Regions from separate parts of the Paenibacillus sp. NPDC058367 genome, predicted to be linked through region 2. Evidence: riboswitches for the same ligand, from Rfam matches in the RefSeq annotation. Region 2 holds a riboswitch; the other holds the start of a gene.
What was found. A riboswitch is a leader RNA that binds a small molecule or an ion and turns the genes downstream of it on or off. The one in region 2 is predicted to bind cyclic di-AMP.
Positions count from the first base shown of each region.

Region 1: linked by a shared signal. The riboswitch ahead of ACFWMP_RS26175 (TrkH family potassium uptake protein) and the one ahead of ACFWMP_RS15335 (APC family permease) in region 2 are both predicted to bind cyclic di-AMP.

Region 1 is NZ_JBHXIZ010000006.1:171,543-174,969, reverse strand. It holds gene ACFWMP_RS26180 (CPBP family intramembrane glutamic endopeptidase) at 1-949, opposite strand, end outside; cyclic di-AMP (ydaO/yuaA leader) riboswitch at 1,264-1,445, shown strand; gene ACFWMP_RS26175 (TrkH family potassium uptake protein) at 1,580-2,875, shown strand; gene ACFWMP_RS26170 (potassium channel family protein) at 2,889-3,427, shown strand, end outside.
Region 2 is NZ_JBHXIZ010000002.1:939,344-942,770, forward strand. It holds gene ACFWMP_RS15325 (DsbA family protein) at 153-905, shown strand; gene ACFWMP_RS15330 (disulfide oxidoreductase) at 902-1,366, shown strand; cyclic di-AMP (ydaO/yuaA leader) riboswitch at 1,564-1,722, shown strand; gene ACFWMP_RS15335 (APC family permease) at 1,846-3,427, shown strand, end outside.

The DNA.
Region 1 (3,427 bases), on a different contig from region 2:
GAGCCTCGAGTCCTTCGCCTGAGGATTCAGGGAGCATATTATAGGTGCTGATCATCATGATTACAAAATAAGCTGAGCTTAGGAATATTCCACGCTTAAAGGAGGTATGTTCTCTTCTAAGTATGCTGTAGATGAGTGCCAGAATTCCTAAAGCTAAAGTAGGCAAACCATAGCCGAATAAAGTAAACTTTTCCGCGAGAGAGGTCTGGTCCTTTACATAGGAAGTATGCCAGGCTGGAGCGGTGAATCCTGCTTTAAAGCTGGATACCTGTTCGCCAGTGAAATCGAAATAATAGTGTAATAAGGATTCACCGATCTGAACGGAACGATCTGTATACACGAGCCCGTAGTTTCCCGTATTCGATTCAATTTGCAGCTTGGCGGGATTTACATCCCATTCCTGAAGCCAGGGACGGGCAAGATTTTCTTTTTGTGCAAGTGATAAGGTAGTACCCTTGTCCTCTTCTTTTGCACTGGTTGATACATTGTTTGGTAATCCGGTACCTGATCCTTCTGCTCCTTGTGTGAAAGCGACAACTGCACCAGTATACATATTGAGGTCAACGGAGATCAGTGGCTCTTGTTCCGCTGAAGGACTAAGTGTTACACGGAAAATGTCAAAAGGATATCGTTGATCCAATTTCTTTTTTGTATAGTCCTCCAAAAGCTTCTCGCGGGACATATAACCATAAAAGGAAGAGTCCGTATCGTACAGTACATTCCACTGATCGGTTGGTGCTTTGGTGTAGTTCAGCTTTTGTTCTGCGAATGATATGGCTTTGTCGCGGGCTTCCGCCTTACTGATGACAGTAGTATCTTCCCCGGCAGGGCTATTTAGCACCGAGGGAGCAATTTGAAACATAATAAATAGAATAAGACCGATAATGCCCGAGATGATGAGCCTCTTGGAGAGGGCACGTTGCTGTAAGGGCTGGCCAACGGGATTCATGTAACGCCTCCTTGTAAACTGACAATGTTATGTTCCATTATAGTATTAGTGCCATGATAGTTACAAAAATCATCGTATATTCTTTTTATGGGTAATAGAGATATTATAGAATAGGTAACTGAATATATACCATGAATTTAAGGTGATTCTTTCTTCATTTTTCATGAAAATCGATGCAATTGCAGGGAAAACACGGAAAAGTGATGAGAAAAGGCACTCTTAGTGGTACATCCTCTCCAAACCGCATTTTTCATATGAATCACCATTAATAGTGTCTTTGTGATTTATCGAAATAACATATATAATTTGTATGCAATTGTAAATAGCCGAATTTCAGGTGAAAACGGGGGAACCATAAGAAGTAATGAAAAGATGAGTATACGCCATAGGCGTTATCTTTATTCATCAGGGGTGAATTTCGTTCTAGGAACGAATAGGGCAGCCTGCACAGTCCGAATCCGTCAGCTAACCTCGTAGGCTAATTTACTGCAGGAACCAAGGGTAGCATTGGTTTTCCAGTGCTTTTTTTGTTGGAATTCTTTAAATTTTGATAAGAGGGTGAGCGTAGTGGCTTCACAGTTTCGCAGGGTTTCTGAATCAAAGTTCCTGAAGCTCTCTCCGCCTCAGATTATGGTGCTTGGTTTTGCATCGATCATTCTGATTGGAGCCTTGCTGCTAATGCTTCCCATTTCGAGTACCAGCGGGAATGCTGTTAGTTTTATTGATGCGTTGTTTACTGCAACATCGGCCACCTGTGTGACAGGACTTGTGGTGCTGGACACCGGGACGACATTCACCATTTTTGGGAAAACCGTAATTATGGTGCTTATCCAGGTGGGCGGCTTAGGGTTTATGACAATGGCGACCTTATTTGCCATGATGATGAAACGCAAAATTTCCTTGCGGGATAGACTGATCCTTCAGGAAGCAATGAACCAAGGCTCTATGGAGGGGATTGTTCGACTGATCCGGAGAGTACTTATTTATTCTTTGGTCATCGAAGGCTGTGCAGCGGTGCTTCTGTCCTTACGCTGGGCGTTTGATATGCCACTGGGCAAGGCCATTTATTTTGGAATATTTCATGCTGTGTCTATGTTTAATAATGCTGGATTTGATATTTTCGGGGATTTCCGGAGTTTAACCGATTATGTATATGACCCGCTAGTGAACATCGTGGTGATGTTTCTGATTGTCTCTGGCGGTATTGGTTTTATTGTCATGTCGGATCTGGTGGAGTTTCGTGTCAAACGTAAATTATCTTTGCATAGCAAAGTTGTACTCTCCACCACTGCAGGGCTTATTCTTATCGGCGCTTTAGTTATTTTTATATTTGAATTTACGAATCAGCGCACACTGGGGAATTTAAATTTCGGCGGCAAAATATTATCGGCATTCTTTCAGTCGGTATCGCCCCGAACCGCTGGCGCCAATACGGTGGATATTGCCGGACTGCGGCAAGCCTCACAGTTCTTTATGGTTATTCTTATGTTTATTGGTGCATCTCCAGGATCAACAGGTGGCGGGGTCAAGACTACAACCTTTACGATTATGATTGGTGCAGTAATCGCGATGCTGCGCGGACGTGAAGATGTTGTACTGTTCCGTTACCGATTGGCGCAGGAGCGTATCTATAAAGCGTTGACGTTAACATTACTCGCTTTGCTATTGGTCCTCACGGTGTCGATGTTACTGTCCACAACAGAGGATAGTAATTTCTTAGCGATATTATTTGAGACGACCTCAGCTTTTGCCACGGTGGGACTAACCATGGGGCTGACACCTGAACTGTCTATCTTCGGCAAGATTCTGATCTGTCTGACCATGTTTGCAGGTCGGCTAGGTCCATTAACATTAGTGTATGCGCTTGGACCTAAACAGGGTAAACCATTGTATAAGCACCCAGAAGGTAAAATAATTATTGGATAGGAGTTAATCCGAAATGAAAGCACAGCAATTTGTAGTAATCGGTTTAGGCCGCTTTGGCTCAAGCCTTGCACTTGAGCTGATGGAAATGGGCTACGAGGTGCTCGGCATTGATCACCATGAGGAGCGTGTGGAGGAAATGAGCGATCACCTGACGCATGCGGTAGTGGCTGATGCTACAGATGAAGGAATTATGCGCTCGCTCGGCGTACGGAACTTTGACTGTGGGATTGTAGCGATTGGCGACAATATGGAACGAAGTATTCTGGCGGCGATTTTGTTAAAAGAGATTGGAGTCAAGCAAGTAGTAGCCAAGGCGATCTCGATCCTTCATGGTCGTGCGTTGTCCAGGCTGGGCGTGGACCGGGTTATTTTTCCGGAGCGGGATATGGGCATTCGTGTAGCACATCAGCTCGTGACACCCAATTTGCTGGATTATATTGAACTGTCCAAGGATTATAAAATCGTCGAGCTGACCGTTCCGTCTTGCATGAACGGGAAAAGCTTGTCAGATTTAAATACAAGAGCGAAATATGGTTGCAGTATTGTTGCCCT
Region 2 (3,427 bases):
ATTAGTAATATTAGGACACAGTGCTATAGCGCTGTGTCTTTTTTACAGTGTTTTTACAGTATTGTTTGCCAAAAAGAGATTAAAAATTATATAATTTTAAATGTATATGATAAAAACTACATTAGTCCACAGAGGACAGAAAGGAACTCTCCTTGAGTAAACCTAATAAAAGTACAAGCGTTCCCCAGCTCAGCAAACAAGAGAAACGGCGGGTAGAACAGGAGCAGCAAAAGCAGAAGACGAGAATTTTAATTATTAGTTCAATAGCTTTAGTAGTCATCATTTTTGTTGGATTGTTTATGTTAGCTTCGAAAGATGCCGCAAAAAATGCCACTTCGGGAGAACCAGTAGCATTCAATTACAGTGAGCTACCTAGAGTCGGTAAAGAGGATGCACCTGTTAAAATTGTTGAATTTGGAGACTTAAAATGTCCAGCGTGTTCCCAATTTGCAACTTCAGTTAAACCGAAAATTGTTCAAGATTTTGTCAACGAGGGAAAAGCAGCGCTCTACTTTGTAAATATGGCTTTCGTTGGTCCAGACTCTGAAACTGCCTCACTTGCTGCATTATCTGTTTACCATCAGAATCATGATGAATTCTGGAAGTTCTATGATGCTGTATATGCTCAGCAAGGTGATGAGAGCGAAGAATGGGCGACTGAAGATTTCTTAGTAAGCCTTGCGGAGAAAGAGAAGTTAGCTATCGATTACGAACTGCTGCGTAAAGATATTAAGGATCGTACGTATGCAGATGAGCTGAATAAGGGTATGCAGTTAGCTAGTGAAGCTGGGGTGACGACTACACCATCCCTTTATATCAATGGAGTAATGACTGCGGATCCATTTAACATTGAAGCGATTTCAACTGAGATTAACGACGCCGCAAAAGCTGTGGAGGCAAAGTGACAAAGTTCCTATCTTTTTGCAAGCGTAACTGCCTGTATCTGGCCTGGTTCGTCTCTTTAGTTGCTGTTGCTGGTAGCTTGTATCTGAGCGAAGTATTGAAATATGAACCTTGTAAGCTTTGCTGGTTCCAGCGAATTTTTATGTATCCTCAGTTATTCCTCTTGGGAATTGCAACCTTTCGAGGGGATAAAAGGATTATCCCATATGTACTTCCACTAAGCTTGATTGGTGGCAGTATCTCGATCTATCATTATGCGGAGCAGAAGATTCCTGCGTTAAGTAAAGTGCTTCCTTGTACAATTGGTGTTCCTTGTAATAAGGATTACTTGAACTTTTTTGGATTCATTACGATTCCTTTCCTTGCATTAATCGCTTTTGCTTTAATTAGCATCTTACTTTGGTACGGACGCAAGGAAGAAGAAGTGATGGAGTTAGATACAGAGGAAAGTTTAGGATTTTGATTTTTTAATTTTAAAGGATCAGAAAAAATGTGAAAAGTGATTAAAAACACGATCCAGAGGGATAATTGAAGAGAATGAAAGAGAGCATCCAATAAGACGCTGTATTTGCGCTTACTGGATGTTTTTTCATTCTTTTTTCATTTTTTTCAACGCTTTACTGTATACACTTTGTAGACTAATATTAGACCTTGTGAGAAGTTGAATATGCGCTGAATTTTCTTAGGAAAAACGGGGGAACCAAACTTGGCATATGTGCCAATGGGGTGAATCGGAATGGGTCGATTAGACTTATACCGTAGGGCTAAACCACAGCCCGAATCCGCCAGCTAACCTCGTAAGCAATGGTGGGATAATGACCATGCATAGCATGCGGATCATTTCCGTATGCTATTTTTAGTGTCTGCATTTATGAAATCCACCAATGAAAACAGCGCGCGGAAATTCCGTTTCAGCTCCCAAAGAAAGGAACTGTATCCACCATGGTAAGCAAGGTAAAACGACTATTGATCGGGCGTCCGATGAAGTCGAACGAACTCGATCATGAAAAGTTATCCAAGGTTAAAGCACTGGCTGTCCTGTCTTCTGATGCGCTCTCGTCTGTAGCCTACGGAACGGAACAAATTTTGATTGTACTGGTGGCTGCGGGGTTTACTGCCATCTGGTATTCCCTGCCAATTGCATTAGCCGTATTGGGCCTGCTGGCCATCCTGATTTTATCCTATCGGCAGACGATTTACGCTTATCCTCAGGGAGGCGGAGCTTACATCGTTGCCAAGAGTAATCTTGGTGTTCCGACAGGGCTCTTAGCAGGAGGGTCTTTGTTAGTGGATTACATTCTGACCGTAGCTGTTAGTGCGTCGGCAGGGACGGATGCGATCACATCGGCTTTTCCAAGTCTTCATAATCACACCGTTCTTATTGCAGTATCAGTTATTATTTTACTTACTTTGATTAATCTTCGCGGAGTTACAGAATCAGCTTCATTCATCGCAATCCCAGTGTATTTGTTTGTAGTGTCGATTGTAGTGTTGATTATCTCCGGTATTATTAAATATGCAGCAGGTGGCGTACATGCGAATGTCCCTGAAATTGGCTCTGCTGTTTCTAATGTTAGTTTGTTTCTACTATTAAAAGCCTTCAGTTCTGGCTGTTCGGCACTTACGGGTGTAGAGGCTGTATCTAATGCCATTCCAAACTTTAAAGCACCAGCTGAAAAGAACGCAGCCAAGACCTTAATGGTTATGGGGGTTATACTTGGATTTATGTTTACAGGTATCACACTATTGGCGTATTGGTACGGCATAGTGCCTGATGAAAAGGCAACGGTTGTTTCACAGATCGCTGAATCGACCTTTGGCCGCGGAACCTTATATTTTTTCATTCAAGGTATCACAGCAGTAATTTTGTTCTTGGCAGCTAATACAGCTTACTCAGCGTTCCCGCTGCTCGCATTTATGTTTGCAAAAGATAAATATATGCCACATGCTTTTATGGTTCGTGGAGACCGTCTAGGTTTCTCTAATGGTATTATTTTTCTAGGTGTTCTGTCTGCTGTGCTTGTAGCTGCATTCCACGGAAATACAGAAAGCTTGATTCCACTTTATGCGGTTGGTGTATTCATTCCTTTCACATTGTCACAGCTAGGAATGATGGTTCATTGGTTTAAAACAAAACCAGCGGGATGGAAAAAAAGATTTGTTGTAAATACCATCGGTATGCTGACTACATTGACGATTACGCTTATTTTTATCATCACTAAATTCTCAAGCGTATGGATGGCTTTCATTTTCTTACCTGCTGTAATGTTCGTGTTCCACCGGATTCACAAGCACTATTTGAACACTGCAGATCAGCTTCGTATATGCCCGAGTACAGATAAACCTTTGATTAAGGGCAGTACAGTTGTTGTTCCTGTTGCGGGTGTAACACGTGCTGTACTACATTCCATCAGCTATGCCAAGTCTCTAACGGATAATGTTGTAGCCGTGTATGTTGGCTTTGATGAAGAGGACATTCAAAAAATGGAGCAACGGTGGGAGGAATGGAATCCGGGTGTACGCC